4 regions of the Streptomyces sp. AgN23 genome follow, and region 1 is predicted to be linked to each of the others. Evidence: riboswitches for the same ligand, from Rfam matches in the RefSeq annotation. Region 1 holds a riboswitch; each other region holds the start of a gene.

What was found. Region 1 has a riboswitch for cyclic di-AMP ahead of AS97_RS19965 (transglycosylase family protein). Riboswitches for the same ligand answer to the same signal wherever they lie in the genome.
Positions count from the first base shown of each region.
Region 2: it holds a riboswitch for cyclic di-AMP, as region 1 does, so the genes downstream of both, AS97_RS25175 (M23 family metallopeptidase) here and AS97_RS19965 (transglycosylase family protein) in region 1, are expected to answer to the same signal.
Region 3: it holds a riboswitch for cyclic di-AMP, as region 1 does, so the genes downstream of both, AS97_RS32985 (M23 family metallopeptidase) here and AS97_RS19965 (transglycosylase family protein) in region 1, are expected to answer to the same signal.
Region 4: it holds a riboswitch for cyclic di-AMP, as region 1 does, so the genes downstream of both, AS97_RS20755 (C40 family peptidase) here and AS97_RS19965 (transglycosylase family protein) in region 1, are expected to answer to the same signal.

Region 1 is NZ_CP007153.1:4,656,759-4,660,928, reverse strand. It holds gene AS97_RS19975 (cytochrome P450) at 1-281, shown strand, start outside; gene AS97_RS19970 (transglycosylase family protein) at 428-1,435, shown strand; cyclic di-AMP (ydaO/yuaA leader) riboswitch at 1,691-1,858, shown strand; gene AS97_RS19965 (transglycosylase family protein) at 1,866-2,561, shown strand; gene eno (phosphopyruvate hydratase) at 2,789-4,069, shown strand.
Region 2 is NZ_CP007153.1:5,823,365-5,827,534, forward strand. It holds gene AS97_RS25170 (PP2C family protein-serine/threonine phosphatase) at 482-1,633, shown strand; cyclic di-AMP (ydaO/yuaA leader) riboswitch at 1,881-2,050, shown strand; gene AS97_RS25175 (M23 family metallopeptidase) at 2,062-3,255, shown strand; gene AS97_RS25180 (aldo/keto reductase) at 3,437-4,170, shown strand, end outside.
Region 3 is NZ_CP007153.1:7,586,765-7,590,934, forward strand. It holds gene AS97_RS32975 (pitrilysin family protein) at 1-275, shown strand, start outside; gene AS97_RS32980 (pitrilysin family protein) at 272-1,678, shown strand; cyclic di-AMP (ydaO/yuaA leader) riboswitch at 1,977-2,140, shown strand; gene AS97_RS32985 (M23 family metallopeptidase) at 2,155-2,949, shown strand; gene AS97_RS32990 (GntR family transcriptional regulator) at 3,171-3,926, shown strand; gene AS97_RS32995 (HPr family phosphocarrier protein) at 4,121-4,170, opposite strand, start outside.
Region 4 is NZ_CP007153.1:4,832,038-4,836,207, forward strand. It holds gene pcrA (DNA helicase PcrA) at 1-1,325, opposite strand, end outside; cyclic di-AMP (ydaO/yuaA leader) riboswitch at 1,484-1,669, shown strand; gene AS97_RS20755 (C40 family peptidase) at 1,677-2,834, shown strand; gene AS97_RS20760 (L,D-transpeptidase) at 2,917-3,618, opposite strand; gene AS97_RS20765 (hypothetical protein) at 3,818-4,170, opposite strand, start outside.

The sequences.
Region 1 (4,170 bases):
TGCTCGCCGCGGCCGACCGGGACCCCGAACGGTTCGCGGAGCCCGATGTCCTCGACCTCACCCGCCGCGACAACCAGCACCTCGGCTACGGCCACGGCATCCACTACTGCCTCGGCGCCCCGCTCGCCCGGCTGGAGGCGCAGACCGCGATCGCCACCCTGCTGCGGCGCCTGCCCGGACTGCGGCTCGCGGCGGATCCGGAGGATCTGCGGTGGCGCGGCGGGCTCATCATGCGCGGGCTGCGCACGCTCCCGGTGACCTGGAATTCCGCGGACCGCTGAGGCGTCCAAGCCCCGTACGTACGGACATTGGTGACGAATGATCAGTCGTGTGACCTCGGCGTGACCTGGGATACATCGGCTTGTGATGATCGAGTGCCCTCGCTATGTTCACCGGCAACCGAGTTCGCCATAGAGAGGGCAATCGCATGCGTTCCGGTAATGGTCGACACCGTCGCCCCCGTCAGGCTCCGGCCATCATCGTCGCGGCGGGGGTCACGGGGGCGAGCATCGCCCTGCCCCTCTTCGGGGCCTCCGGCGCCCAGGCCGCCGACACCGCCACCTGGGATCAGGTCGCCGAGTGCGAGAGCGGTGGCATGTGGAGCGCCAACGAGGGCAACGGCTTCTACGGCGGACTGCAGCTGACCCTCGACATGTGGAAGGACTACGGCGGCACGGAGTACGCCCCGCGCCCCGACCTGGCCAGCCGCTCCCAGCAGATATCCGTCGCCCAGTCGATCCTCGGCGACCGCGGCCCCGACGCCTGGCCGAGCTGCGCGCTGGGCGCCGGGCTCACCGACGGCGGCGGCGCCCCCGATGTGAACCCCGGCGGCACGGCCGCCCCGGATGCGGGGACGGGCCGGGGCGAGGCGGGGGACCGGGGGCGGGACGGCTCCTCCTCGCCGGAGGCGGACCGTTCGGGAACGTCCGACAGGGCCGGTAAGCCGGATTCGTCCGGATCGACCGAGGGGCCGGAGGCCCCTCGCACCTCCAAGTCCCCCGACGGGCTGGACGGCTCGGCGTCGGACACCCCGACGCCGGACGGTTCGGCCTCGGATGACCCGGCGTCGGACGGCTCGGGCGACTCGGCATCGGGCGGCTCGAAGGGGTCCTCGGCGGATCCCTCCGCCGACCCCTCGCCCTCCGGCCGCCACCGCGGCGCCCCGGACGCCGGGGAGCGGGGCGAGGGCGGCGATGCGGCGGACGGGCAGCCCTCCGGGCGCCACGCTTCGCGCGACGCCGCGGACCGCGACCAGAGCCCCACGGACGACGCTTACACCGTTCGCCCCGGTGACAATCTGTCAGGGATTGCCGAGGACCGGAATGTGTCCCGAGGTTGGGAAGGGCTCTACGAGAGCAACGAGGAGCTCATCGGAATCGACCCCGACCTGATCATCCCTGGTCAGCGACTTGACCTCGCCATCAGGGAGCAGTGATTCGGGGGGAATTGCCCGATCTGGTTCCGATGAGACATACATCTCGTCACAATTTCCGGGCCGCACCTCCTGTCCGATCTCTCCTCACCCGGCCCTACCTGCGCCGATGTGGGCCGGGTGAGATCAATTACAACCCCATTCGCTGCCATTGGGGTGTTTGAACGTTCTCGGGAGGTGTGTTTAACGTCTTTCCGCTCGCCACCGCGAGCACCGTCGATCGTCACGCCGAATCCTGCCGGCGGTCGGGGGGAATCCGACGCGTCAGCGCCGAAGGCAGGAGCGGGGGACCCAAGGTAGGTGCCGAGTGGCCTGTGGACACGGGCTCGTCGGCTAGGGGTGAAGCCGGGAGCGACCATCGCGACCGGCCGGGCAACTCACGTCCGAACCCGACAGCTCACCTCGTAGGCGTCGGTGAGGAAACGAACCAACGATGCTGAAGTCCAACGGGAAGCACCGCCGTCCCTCCAAGGCCACCCGTATCGCCGCGCTCACCGGTCTCGCCGGTGCCGCCGTGGCGGCGCCCCTCATCGGGGCGACCTCCGCCTCCGCGGCCACCAGCTCCCAGTGGGACCAGGTCGCGCAGTGCGAGGCCGGTGGCAACTGGTCGATCAACACCGGCAACGGCTACTACGGCGGCCTGCAGTTCTCGAGCTCCACCTGGGCCGCGTACGGCGGCACCGCCTACGCGCCCACCGCGGACAAGGCCAGCAAGAGCCAGCAGATCCAGATAGCCGAGAAGGTCCTCGGCAGCCAGGGCAAGGGTGCCTGGCCGGTCTGCGGCAAGGGTCTGACCTCCGGCGGCAGCCCGTCCGCCCCCTCCGCCCCCTCCGCGCCCTCCGGTTCGCAGGACCAGCCGTCGGCCTCCACCAAGTCGGCCCCGGCCGCCCAGCCTGCCCAGCCGAAGGCGCAGCCGCACTCCGCGCCCGAGCGCGCCGCGCGTGAGCAGACCCGTGGCCCGATCAAGAAGGGTGACGGCGAGTACAAGGTCAAGTCCGGCGACACCCTCGGCACGATCGCCAAGGAGCACCACGTCAAGGGCGGCTGGAAGAAGCTCTTCAAGCTGAACGACGACATCGTGGAGAAGGCCGACCTGATCTACCCGGGCCAGAAGCTCCACCTCGGCTGAGCCACGGTGAGCACCTGAGAGTCGAGCCCCGGTCGGGCGTGCCGCCCCTATGGCGCGCCCCACCGGGGCTCCCGCATTTCCCGATTGACCAGAAATCTGGATATGTGATGCAGAATATGGCTTTTTATGTCACGCCCCCGTCTCGCGGGGCGGGCGAACGCGGGGTGCAGCCCTCCCGGCCCGTTAGGCTCGTGCTGCTACCGCAGACCCATACGAAGGAGAACCTCGTGCCGTCCATCGACGTCGTCGTAGCTCGCGAGATCCTCGACTCGCGAGGCAACCCCACGGTCGAGGTCGAGGTTGGCCTCGACGACGGCAGCACCGGCCGTGCCGCCGTTCCGTCCGGCGCCTCCACCGGCGCCTTCGAGGCCCTCGAGCTCCGTGACGGCGACAAGAACCGCTACAACGGCAAGGGCGTGGAGAAGGCCGTCCTCGCCGTCATCGAGCAGATCGGCCCCGAGCTGGTCGGCTACGACGCCACCGAGCAGCGCCTGATCGACCAGGCGATGTTCGACCTGGACGCCACCCCGGACAAGTCCTCGCTCGGCGCCAACGCCATCCTCGGTGTCTCCCTCGCGGTCGCGCACGCCGCCTCCGAGGCGTCCGACCTCCCGCTCTTCCGTTACCTCGGCGGGCCGAACGCGCATCTGCTGCCGGTCCCGATGATGAACATCCTCAACGGCGGATCGCACGCCGACTCCAATGTGGACATCCAGGAGTTCATGATCGCGCCGATCGGCGCGGAGTCCTTCTCCGAGGCCGTGCGCTGGGGCGCCGAGGTCTACCACACCCTGAAGTCCGTGCTGAAGGAGCGCGGCCTGTCCACCGGCCTCGGCGACGAGGGCGGCTTCGCGCCGAACCTCGGCTCCAACCGTGAGGCCCTCGACCTGATCCTCGAGGCGATCAAGAAGGCCGGCTACCAGCCGGGCCAGGACATCGCGCTCGCGCTGGACGTCGCCGCCTCCGAGTTCTACAAGGACGGGTCGTACGAGTTCGAGGGCAAGTCCCGCACCGCCGCCGAGATGACCTCGTACTACGCCGAGCTGGTCGACGCGTACCCGCTGGTCTCCATCGAGGACCCGCTGAACGAGGAGGACTGGGACGGCTGGAAGACCATCACCGAGCAGCTCGGCGACAAGGTCCAGCTGGTCGGCGACGACCTCTTCGTCACCAACCCCGAGCGGCTCTCCCGCGGTATCGACAGCGACACCGCCAACGCCCTGCTGGTCAAGGTCAACCAGATCGGCTCGCTGACCGAGACCCTGGACGCCGTCGAGCTGGCCCAGCGCAGCGGCTACAAGTGCATGATGTCGCACCGCTCCGGTGAGACCGAGGACGTCACCATCGCCGACCTGGCCGTCGCCACCAACTGCGGCCAGATCAAGACCGGCGCCCCGGCCCGCTCCGAGCGGGTGGCCAAGTACAACCAGCTGCTGCGCATCGAGGAGATCCTCGACGACGCCGCGGTGTACGCGGGCCGCTCGGCCTTCCCGCGCTTCAAGGGCTGACCTGCGTACGTCCCCACGTAGCAGACACGTCTGACACCCGTCCCCGGCCGCGGTCCCGTACCGTGACCGGGGACGGCGTTACGCGTCACTCAAGCGAAGTC
Region 2 (4,170 bases), 1.2 Mb from region 1:
CCGCGTGCCCGCTGAGTGCCCGTGTGCGGCCTCCACGTGCCCGCAGTGCCCCCTCCCCGTGCCCGCCGCCTGCCCGCAGCGCACGCGCGGGAGATGGGCCCGCTCACGGCGCCCGTCCGGCACCCGCTTGGCCGACACCGATTCGCCTGGCCGCCCGTCAGCCGGAAGCCTGGTGACGAAGGTGGAGAAGGCGACGAGGGTGGCGACGGCGACGCTGTGACGACGGCGACGCCGAGACGCGGCGGGACGCGGACCAGGGAAGCGAGAGAAGCCGGTGCGGGTGCGAGGGAGCAGGGCTCGTACGGGCGCCCGTACCAAGTGGCGTACGGCCTGGCCCCGGCTGAGCCGCCCGCGCACCCACCGCCGCCGCACCCGCCTGCACACGCTCATCGACACCGGCGCTGCGGCCGGTGCTGCCTCCGCCGACGCATTCACCGGCCCCACCGCGGGGCCCGGCCCGGCCGAGGACGCTCACCAGGGGCTGCTGGGCCGGGTGGCCCGTTGGGTTCCCGCCATCCTCATCCTCGGCGGCGTCAGCTTCGACCTGGCCACCCCGTCCGGCTACACCGCCTCGCCCTTCTTCGCCGCCGCCCCTCTGGTCGCCGCGGCGCTCTTCCCGCTGCGGCAGACCGTCATCATGGCCGTCATCGCCGTCCTCACGACCTGTCTGCTGGCGGAGTTTCACGGTGTGACGGACCCGACCCAGGCGGCCACCGAGATCGTCACGGTCACCACCGTGACCGTGCTGGCGGTGGCGATCAACCGTGTCGTACGCCGCAGCTACCACCGGCTCGCCTCGGCGCGCGGCATCGCGGAGGCTGCTCAGCGCGCCGTCCTGCCCGCGCCGCCCGCCCGTCTCGCCGGGCTGGAGATCGCCGCGCGCTACGTCCCGGCGGAGAAGTACGCGGCGATCGGCGGTGACCTGTACGCGGTCCAGGACACCCCGCACGGCGTACGGCTGACCGTCGGCGACGTACGCGGCAAGGGGCTGGGGGCCGTGGAGGTCGTGGCGATCCTGCTGGGCTGCTTCCGGGAGGCGGCGGAGCAGGAGACGACCCTGGAGGCGCTCGTGGGTCGCCTGGAGCGGGCGCTGCAGCGTGAGGGCGCCCGGCGGGCCGACCTGGAGGTGTTCGAGGGGTTCACGACGGCGGTGGTGGCCGAGATTCCGCGTGGCGACTCCACTCTGCGACTGCTCAACCGCGGCCATCCGGCGCCGCTGCTCATGACGGAGGACGGAGCGGTGCGCGCCCTGGAGCCGGAGGCGGCGGCGCTGCCGATGGGGATGGGGGAGTTGGCCGGGTGGCCGGACCGGGTGATGGAGCTGGGGTTCGCGGAGGGGGAGACGCTGCTGCTGTTCACGGACGGGGTGACGGAGGCCCGGGACCGCAATGGCGAGTTCTACGACCCGGCGAAGCAGCTGCGCGGCCGCCGCTTCGCCGATCCGCAGGAGCTGCTGGACGCGTTGGTGGCCGATGTCGAGCGCCATACGGACGGCGGGACGTCGGACGACATGGCGCTGCTGGCGGTCCGCCGGACCCCGGCCCGCGGGAACGGACGGGGGAACGGGCGCGACGACGGTGATGCGCACCGCACCGGCCGTACGAGGGACAGCGACGCTCCCCACCGTCCTTAGCCGACCGGGTCCATACCGTGCGTAGTCGGCCGAGCCCCCTCCGCATAACAATTGCTGCACGATCGACCCGCACGCGTTTTTGCAAACCTTTGGCCAGTGCGCCGACTCGCCCTCATATGCCCCTTCTTGAGGGTTAAGTTCATGCCAAAGGTGCGCGGATTCCTCAGAACAGCTTGGAATCACATCGCGCTCTCTATTAACGTTCGATAACGCAGCGCGGTCGTCACAACCGTCGCAAGGGCGGCACCGTGCGCCGTCGCCGAATCCCGTACGCACACTGGCAGTACCGCACCACCAGCAGCACCAAGGGAACCGGGGAACCAACACCTTGGGGTGAATCGGGTCGAACCTGACCCGTAGGAGACCTTCCTGCTCCGAACCCGTCAGCTAACCCGGTAGGCGAGAAGGAAGGAAAGGAGTGCGCCTCCGTGGCGTCCAACAGGTCTGCCCTGGACGAGGCCCCGTATCGCACACGGGGAGGCGGTTTGGGGACCGCCACCGCCTACGGCCCCGGCTTTGACGCCGGCGTCGGGATGAGTTCCGGGGACGGCTACTTCGCCCCCGACGATCGGTACCCGGATGCGGATGGGGACGCGTTCGAGGGCCCGGGTGCCGGATTCGAGACCGAGCCCTGGGAGGAGTGGAACCCCACCGAGGAGTCCATCGCTCCGGTACGCGGCCGGCACCGCGTGGCCAAGCAGCGCGGCGGGACCATGGCGCGCAGCGGCGCCGTCCTCGGGGTCGGCGTGATCGCGGCGGTCGGTGCGGGCGGCATGGCCAGCGCCAAGGACCGTCCCAAGCCGCCCATTTCTATGCCGGACCTCGGTCATGTCGCCGATGAGGTCAAGGCCAGCCTGCCCGCCGCCAAGGACCTGCCCGGCATCGGCTCCTGGATGTCGGACGACAGCAGCAGCGACCCGCAGACGGCTGCCGCCCCGCTCTCCCAGGCCGGTCTGACCAGCGAGGACGAGCAGCGCGGCACCACCGACGCGGGCGAGGCGCTCCGCGCCCGCATCCTCCAGCAGGCCGAGAACCAGCAGAACGCGGCGGACGAGGACAGCCGCACCGCCGCGGCGAAGGCCGCCGCGGAGAAGGCATCCGACCAGGCCGCGGAGGTGGCCGCCCAGCGGAAGGCCAAGGTCGAGGCCGAGAAGAAGGCCGCCGAGCAGCGGGCGAAGGAGGCGGCCGAGAAGAAGGCCGCGGCCGAGCGCCAGGCCAGGCTCGCCGCCGCGTACACCCTCCCCGTCGGCTCGTACACCCTGACCGCGAGCTTCGGCCAGGCGGGCGACATATGGTCGGCCGACCACACCGGCCAGGACTTCGCCGCCCCGACCGGCACCCCGGCCAAGGCGGTGCACGGCGGCACCATCACCCAGGCCGGCTGGGCCGGTTCGTACGGCTACCGCATCGTGCTGACCCTCAGCGACGGCACCGAGGTCTGGTACTGCCACCTGTCCTCGATGGTCGTCACCTCGGGCAAGGTGACGGCGGGCGACGTCATCGGCCGGGTCGGCGCCACCGGCAATGTGACCGGCCCGCACCTCCACATCGAGGTCCGGCCGGGCGGCGGCTCGCCGATCGACCCGATGCCCTGGCTGCGCCAGCACGGGATGAACCCCTGATACAACCCCTGATACTCCGGCGGCTCTGGCGCTCTCTCCCCCCTTGACGCCAGGGCCGCCGGTTTACGTCCCGACGGGGCTTTACGTCCCGACGGGGCCGCCCCTCAGGAACGCACGCGGGAACAACAGGCCGGAACAACAGGCCGGAACAACCCGGCCCAGCCAACCGTTGTAAAGACGTATGGCTGACCACACACAGAAGATCGGTAATCTGTCCGTTTTCCCGCTCTCCCTCGGCGGGAACGTCTTCGGCTGGACCGCGAACGAGGCCGAGTCCTTCCGGGTGCTCGACGCCTACGTGGCGGCGGGCGGCAACTTCATCGACACCGCCGATGTCTACTCCGTCTGGGTACCGGGCAACGAGGGCGGCGAGTCCGAGACCATCCTCGGCAACTGGTTCGCCTCCCGCGGCAACCGCTCCGACGTCGTCCTCGCCACCAAGGTGGGCGCCGGCTCCCCGGAGCCGCGCGGGCTGACCTCGTCCGCCATCAAAGCGGGCGTCGAGGAGTCCCTCCAGCGGCTGCAGACCGACTACATCGACCTCTACTACACGCATTACGACGACCCGTCGGTGCCGGTGGAGGAGATCATCACCACCCTGGACGAGCTGGTCAGGGAGGGCAAGGTCCGCGAGATCGCCGCGTCCAACGTCGGCGCGGACCGCCTGGAGGCCCAACTGGCCTTCTCCACTCGCGAGCGCCTGGCCCGCTACGTCGCCCTCCAGCCGCACTACAACCTGGTCTCGCGCGACACCTTCGAGGGCGAGCTGGCCGACGTCGCCGCCCGCCACCACCTGGCGACCATCCCGTACTACTCCCTGGCGTCCGGCTTCCTGACCGGCAAGTACCGCCCGGGCACGGCGGTCGACAGCCCCCGCTCCTCGGGCGCGGCCCAGCACCTGGAGACCGAGCGCGG
Region 3 (4,170 bases), 2.9 Mb from region 1:
AGCGTGAGTGGCTGGACCGGCTTGCCACGGTCGGCGGCCGGGCCGACGAGCTCTGCCGGTACGCCGTGCTCTTCGGCGACCCGCAGCTGGCGCTGACCGCCGTGGAGCGGGTGCTCGACATCACCGCCGAGGAGGTGCGGGCCGTGGCCGCGGCGCGGCTGCGCCCCGACAACCGCGCCGTGCTGGTCTACGAGCCCGTCCAGGGCGCCGAGGACGCAGCCGACACCGCCGAAGCCGCCGAGACCGATGCAGCAGAAGGGGAGGCGGCCCAGTGAGCGACGCCGTCACCGCGACCATGACCTTCCACCCGCGGCCCAAGGGCGGTGCGCCCAAGCCGTGGGCGTTCCCGGCCCCCGAGCGCGGTGAGCTGTCCAACGGCCTTACCGTGCTGCGCTGCCACCGCCCCGGCCAGCAGGTCGTCGCCGTCGAGATCAATCTGGAGGCGCCGCTGGACGCCGAGCCGACCGGGCTCGAAGGCGTCGCCACGATCATGGCGCGCGCCCTGTCGGAGGGCACCGACAAGCACGACGCCGAGGAGTTCGCCGCCGAGCTCGAGCGCTGCGGCGCCACGCTGGACGCGCATGCCGACCACCCCGGCCTCCGCGTCTCCCTGGAGGTCCCGGTCTCCCGGCTGCCCAAGGCGCTCGGTCTGCTGGCCGACGCCCTGCGCGCGCCCGCCTTCCCCGACGGCGAGGTCGAGCGGCTGGTGCGCAACCGGCTGGACGAGATCCCCCATGAGCTGGCCAATCCGGCCCGCCGGGCCTCGATGGCCCTCTCCGCGGCCCTCTTCCCGGCCGAGTCGCGGATGTCCCGGCCGCGCCAGGGCACCCAGGAGACCATCGAGGGCATCGACGCCGCGGCCGTGCGGGCCTTCTACCAGGCGCATGTCCGCCCCTCCACGGCCACCGCCGTCATCGTGGGCGACCTCACCGGGGTCGACCTCGACGGGGCGCTCGCCGACACCCTGGGCGCCTGGACGGGCGGGGCGGGCGCGCCGCGCCCGGTTCCCCCGATCGTCGCGGACGACCTCGGCCGTGTGGTGATCGTCGACCGGCCGGGCGCGGTGCAGACCCAGCTGCTCATCGGGCGCGTCGGCGCCGACCGCCATGACCGGATCTGGCCCGCGCAGGTGCTCGGCACGTACTGCCTCGGCGGCACCCTCACCTCCCGCCTCGACCGTGTGCTGCGCGAGGAGAAGGGCTACACCTACGGGGTGCGCGCCTTCGGCCAGGTGCTGCGCTCGGCGCCTCCGGCGCCCTCGGGTGGCTCCGCGGGCGCCGCGATGCTGGCGATCAGCGGCTCGGTGGCCACCGAGGTCACCGGTCCCGCGCTGGAGGACCTCTGGAAGGTGCTGCGCACGCTGAAGGAGGAGGGGCTCACCGACGAGGAGCGCGATGTCGCGGTGCAGAACCTGGTGGGCGTCGCCCCGCTGAAGTACGAGACGGCGGCGTCCGTCGCGGGCACTCTCGCCGACCAGGTCGAGCAGCACCTTCCGGACGATTTCCAGGCGCAGTTGTACGCCCGCCTCGCGGAGACCGGCACGGTGGAGGCGACCGCCGCGGTGGTGAGCGCCTTCCCGGCGGACCGGCTGGTCACGGTGCTGGTCGGGGATGCCTCGGCGATTGAGGAGCCGGTCAGGGCGCTGGGCATCGGCGAGGTGCGCGTCATCTCCGGCTGAGCCGCCCGGAGTTGGCCGATTGGCCGGATCCGGCCGAGGAGCCGACGCCCAGGTCGGCTCACTGGCGATGCGGGTTCACCGACGATCCGGCAGACGGTCCGGTCAACGAGTTCACAACGGAAGGACCCTGGCCCCCGTAAGGGTGCCGGGGTCCTTCCGTCATGCCCGATTTGCGGGAGTGACAGCTTGTTTGGTTTGTGGGGAGAGCAACAAAAAACCGGAACCGTTTGGTGATCGAAAGCGGGCCCGTTTAGCGTCAGTCCGGCTGTTCGCCAGCAACCCGCCGCACCCGCGGCACGGACAGTCATCGCCGAGTCCCCGTACGGCGCGAGCCAGGGGAGCCGGGGACCCACACGTCCCCAGGGGTGAATCGGGCGCCTTCCCCGGCCGGGGGAGGAGTCCGTAGGAGACCTTCCTGCTCCGAACCCGTCAGCTAACCCGGTAGGCGAGAAGGAAGGAAAGGAGTGCGCCTCAGTATGGCGTCCACCCGCACTGCCACCGGGAAACACCGCCGCACCACCAAGGTCAACGTCCGCACCGGCGCGAACGTCGTGGGCATCACCACCGTCGCCTCGGGTGTGGTCGCCGGGATCACCGGACAGGCGTTCGCGGCCGACACGGCCCCCAGTCCCCAGCAGACCGGTCTGACCCAGGCGATCGTGATCGGCGACGGGATCGCGGACCACATCGAGGACCAGGCGCAGGCCCAGGAGACCGCCGCCGAGCAGGCCGCTGCCAAGGCCAAGGCGGAGGCGATCGCCCGCCAGGAGGCCGCCAGAAAGGCGGAGGCCGCGGCGAAGAAGGCCAAGGCCGAGCGCGAGGCCAAGGAGCGCGCGGCGCGCGAGGCCGAGCGCAAGCGTCTCAACACCTTCGAGTCGCCGATCAGCGGCTCCTACGTCTCCACCGGCTACGAGGCGGCCAGCGGACTGTGGTCCTCCGGCAGCCACACCGGCATCGACTTCCACGCCTCCTCCGGCACCTCGGTGCACTCCGTGGGCATGGGCGAGATCGTCGAGGCGGGCTGGGGCGGCTCCTACGGCAACAACGTCGTCATCAAGATGAACGACGGCACCTACACCCAGTACGGCCACCTGTCGTCGATCAGTGTCTCGGTCGGCCAGAAGGTCACCCCCGGGCAGCAGATCGGCCTGTCGGGCGCCACCGGCAACGTCACCGGGCCGCATCTGCACTTCGAGGCCCGCACCAGCCCGGACTACGGCTCGGACATCGACCCCCTGTCGTATCTGCGCTCGCACGGCGTCAACGTCTGACCCCGGGGGACTCCGCTCACGTCCGACCCCGCGAGACTCCGAGAAGGCCCCGTCCACCGGACGGGGCCTTCGGCGTGCCGCCGCCCGCTGACCAAAAAATATCCATGAAATGCACCCCGCCATCGGAAATGACGTCCGATGGGAATAGAGTCGTTCAACGCGCGTTCCATGGATGCGTTTCGCGGGTATTTAGGCGGAGGTTCGACAATGTGGGACCGGAAGTGAGCGGGGATACGACCGCCGTCCAGGGCGGTCGCCGGATTTCGGCGCATGCGGTGTGCACGGCGATTCGCGACGACATCGTCTCCGGCACCTATCAGCCCGGCAGCCGGCTCACCGAGGAACTTCTCGCCCGGCGCTACGGCGTCTCGCGGGTGCCGGTCCGCGAGGCCCTGCGCACCCTGGAGTCCGAGGGCTTCGTGACGACCCGGCGGCATGCGGGGGCCTGCGTCGCCCAGCCCTCCGAGCGCGAGGCGGCCGATCTGCTGGACATCCGGGCGCTGCTGGAGCCGCTGGGCGCCGCGCGGGCCGCACAGCGCCGCACCGAGGCTCATCTGAAGGTGCTGCGCGGGCTGGTCCGGCTCGGCCGTGAGCGGGCCCAGCACGGCCGGCTCGGCGAGCTGCGGCCGTTGGGCGATTGGTTCCACGAGACGCTCGCCCAGGCGTCCGGCAGCCCGAGCCTGGCCGCGATGCTCGTCCAGCTGCGCCGCAAGACCGCGTGGGTCTACGCGGCCGTGCCCGCGCCGCAGCCCGCACGGCCCGGGGGTGCCCGGCGCCCCGACCCCGCAGCGCGGGCCGTGGAGTCCTGGGCGGAGCACGGCGCGCTGGTGGACGCGGTGGCGCGTGGCGACGCCGACCGGGCGCGGGCGCTCGCCGCCGCGCACACCGAGCGCGCCCTGGCGGAATACCGGCTGCGCCGCCCCCTCCCGGTGAGCGCTTCGAAACATTCCGTCAACACGGCGAGCGGCCGGAATTAACAGCGATCCCGTATACAACTCTCGGGAATTCTCCGCGTGGTTTCGCGGCGCCCGGTTTTCGGTCCGCCGAGTCCGGGTGGAAACGGAAAAACAGCGGGGCCGCGGTGGCCGTAATGGTCACCGCGGCCCCGTCGTGCCGAACCCTTGAATCACACGGGAATCACATAGGAATCACATGTGAATCGGACGGTGGATCAGACGGTCTCGGGAAGCTCCTCGAGGCCCTCCGCCACCAGCTTCGCCA
Region 4 (4,170 bases), 180 kb from region 1:
TGGGCGTTGGTCCGGTAGAAGACCGCCACGTCACCGGCCTTGGCGTCGCCCGCGTCGGTCAGCCGGTCGATCTCGTCGGCGACGAACTGGGCCTCGTCGTGCTCGGTGTCGGCCACATAGCCGGTGATCTCGGTCCCGGCGCCGGCCTCGGTCCACAGGTTCTTCGGGCGGCGGTTCTCATTGCGCTCGATGACCGCGTTGGCCGCGCTCAGGATGGTCTGGGTGGAGCGGTAGTTCTGCTCGAGGAGGATCGTGCGCGCGGTGGGGTAGTCCTCCTCGAACTGGAGGATGTTGCGGATCGTGGCGCCCCGGAAGGCGTAGATCGACTGGTCGGCGTCGCCCACCACGCACAGCTCGGCGGCCGTGGTCTCCTCGGTGTCCGTGCCCACCAGCTCGCGCACGAGGGTGTACTGCGCGTGGTTGGTGTCCTGGTACTCGTCCACCAGGACGTGCCGGAAGCGACGGCGGTAGTGCTCGGCGACATCCGGGAACGCCTGGAGCAGATTGACCGTGGTCATGATGATGTCGTCGAAGTCCAGTGCGTTGGCCTCGCGCAGCCTCGCCTGGTACATCGCATACGCCTCGGCCAGGGTCTTCTCGAAGCCTCCCCCGGACTCCGTCCGGGAGGTGCCCCCTGTCGCCTGTCCGGCGAAGGTCTCCTCGTCGATCAGCTCGTTCTTCAGGTTGGAGATCTTGGCGCTGAAGGACTTCGGCGGGAACCGCTTGGGGTCGAGATCCAGGTCCCGGCAGACCAGCGACATCAGCCGCTTGGAGTCGGCGGCGTCGTAGATCGAGAACGATGAGGTGAATCCGAGCTTCTTGGACTCGCGGCGCAGGATGCGGACGCAGGCGCTGTGGAAGGTGGAGACCCACATGGCGTTCGCCCGCGGGCCGACCAGCTCCTCCACCCGCTCCTTCATCTCGCCCGCCGCCTTGTTGGTGAAGGTGATGGCGAGGATCTGGCCGGGGTGCGTCCCGCGGGCGCCGAGCAGATAGGCGATGCGGTGGGTGAGCACCCGGGTCTTGCCGGAGCCGGCGCCCGCGACGATCAGCAGCGGCGAGCCGGTGTGCTCCACGGCGGCTCTCTGCTGCTCGTTCAGCCCCTCGAGCAGGGCGGACGGGTCCACGACGGGCCGCGCCGCGCCGTCCCGGTAGTGGGCCTCCCGGGGCACGGGCGCGTCGAAGCCGCCGCTGAAGAGGTGATGCGGCACGTCCTCGGCCCCCTCGGGGCCGGGGTGCGCCGCATCCTCGGGCGGCGGCGGTGGCTCCTCGTTCGAAGGAGGCCCGAGGTCCGCCAGGAAGCTGTCGTCAAAAAGGCTGCTCATCGCTCCCCGAGTCTAGGCCGCCCCACTGACAGCCGATGCCCGAACATCACGAAACGGTTTCGGGCAAAACGGCCACCAGTCTTCACAGGAGCCCCACGTGTTGGCTACCGTCCTGCGTCAGGCGGCCCGGAAGATCCGTCGGCGAACCACGTCGGCACGGGCTGCCTCCGCCGAGTCCGGCACCGCCACAAGGCGCCCGGAGCCGGGGACCCGACAACGCAACACCGGGGTGAATCGGCCCGAACGGCGTGGCACGCAGGTGCCGCCCGGACACGGCCGTAGGGCAACCTTCCGTACCGCCCGAACCCGACAGCTAACCCGGTAGGCGGTCCACGGAAGGAGTCGCCTCCCTTGGCGTCGCACCGCAAGCCGCGGAGCCGGATACCGGCCCCGCTCACCGGTCACGGCCGCCGTACGGCCGTCGGGTTCACCACGGCCGCTCTCGCATCCGTCACCCTCCTCTCCCAGACGGCCAACGCCGCGCCGGGCGACCCCAAGCCGGCCGCCCCGTCGATCGAGAAGGTCAAGGAGAAGGTCGACACCCTCTACCACCAGGCGGAGAGCGCCACCCAGCGCTACAACGCCGCGAAGGAGCGGGCCGATCAGCAGCGGGGCAAGGTCGACAAGCTGCTGGACTCCGTCGCCGAGCGCACCGAGAAGCTCAACGAGGCGCGGCGCACGCTCGGCGCCTACGCCGCCGCCCAGTACCGGGACGGCGGAATGGCCCGCTCCGCCGCGACCCTGCTGTTCTCCAACGATCCGCAGGACGTCTTCGACCAGTCACATCTGATCGACCGGCTGACCGGTCGGCAGAAGCAGGCCGTCGACGACTTCCAGAAGCAGCAGGCGAGCGCCGCCAAGGAGCGCGGTAAGGCCAGCGAGAGCCTCGCCTCGCTGACCGCGTCGCAGAAGCAGCTGAAGACCCAGAAGAAGACCGTCCAGGACAAGCTGACCGAGGCCCGGCGGCTGCTGGCGAATCTGACCGCCGAGGAGAAGGCGCGACTGGCGGCGATCGAGAAGAAGAAGGCGGAAGAGGCCCGCCGCAAGGCGGCCGCGCTCGCCGAGAAGCAGCGCCAGGAGGCCGCGCGCAAGAAGCAGCAGGAGCAGCAGAACGCAGACGGCGACTCCGGTTCGACGACGCCCTCGGCCCCGGCCAACAGCTCCAAGGCGGCCCAGGCCATCGCCTTCGCGAAGTCGCAGCTCGGCAAGCCGTATGTCTGGGGCGCGACCGGCCCCAGCTCCTTCGACTGCTCAGGGCTGACGCAGGCGGCGTGGAAGACGGCCGGGATCTCGCTGCCGCGCACCACCTGGGACCAGGTGAAGGCCGGTACGCGCGTCTCGACGTCCGAACTCCAGCCGGGCGATCTGGTCTTCTTCTACGACGACATCAGCCATGTCGGCCTCTACATCGGCGACGGGATGATGATCCACGCGCCGAAGCCGGGCGATGTGGTGAAGAAGGCGCCGATCACCGAGATGCCGATCTACGGGAGCGTGCGGCCCGCGTAGGGCGCGGGGGGCCCTGCGGGCCCCTGGTATGCCGCTGCCCGGGGCCGGGGCCCCGGGCAGCGGCACCCGTCACCTCATCGGCTCAGGTGCCGGGCTTGCGCCCGTAGACGTACACGTCGTCGCCGTTCTTCAGCAGGCTCCAGTACTTCTTGGCCTCGCCCGTGCGCATATTGACGCAGCCGTGGGAGCCGGGCGGGGACCATACGCTCCCGGCGATCGAGTGGAACGCCTGACCGCCGTCGAAGAACTGGCTGTAGGGCATGGCGACCTTGTAGAGCGTCGACCAGTGGTCGATGTTCCGCCAGTAGATCTTCTTCAGCCCCGTGCGGGTCTCGAAGCCGTTCCGCCCGGACCGCACCGGCACCGGTCCGTAGACCAGACGCGAGCCGTCCTGGATCCAGCTGAGCTGCCGGGTGAGGTCGACGCAGGCGATGCGGCCCTTGTCGGTCGGGCACTTCTTCGCCGCGTTCGGGTTGTGTCCGGCGGCCTTCTGGGTGTTGATCAGGCTCATCACGCCCCAGGTGATCGGGCCCGCGTAGCCGATCGTCGGGCTGATGCCGTGGTTGACCTGGAACTTCTGGATCGCGAGACAGTCCGCCCGCGACTGCCGCCCGTCCACGGGGCGGCCCAGGAACCGCTCGGCCTGCCTCTGGTACGGCCCCACGCTGGTCGTACACGATGACGCGGCCATGGTCGCCGGTGTCACCGATCCGGCCGACCTGCCCAGCGGCCGTGCCTGGGCCTGCGCCGGACCGGCGACGGCGACCGCCAGCGGCACCGTCATCCCTGCCAGCCCCAGCACGAGGCCCGCGCGCCGGCCACGCCCACCGTGCCTGCTTCTGACTGCCCCCACTGCCCCCATGGCCACTCCTCTCGACTGCCTCGCTCTTTATCAAGACAGCTCGCGAGTGCAAACGGTTGCCTCAGGATCGCGTCGAAAAGGTGTCGGAATTGTCTGGCGATCACCTCAGATGATCAGCTCGTCAGGTCCACAGCACGGCGATGAAAATGTTTGCCGTTGTCAAGGCGCCCACCGCGCCGAAGGCGGCAGACTCTACCTTCTCCTCGTCGCGCTTCACGTACACCAGGCCGAGGACCACGATCAGCAGCGCCAGCTTCACACCGATCTTGATGTTGTTGACGCCGTTGTCGTCGGCCTGATTGAGCCCGACCAGCGCCGCGCCGGTCACCAGCATGGTCAGCGCGCCGTGCAGCATCGCCGGGGTCATCCGGGCCATGCCCGCGCCCATCGCCTTGAGCTGTGAGAAGAAGCCGCCGAGCAGCGCGCCGATGCCGACGATATGCAGGCCGACGAACACGTGAATGAGTACGTCCA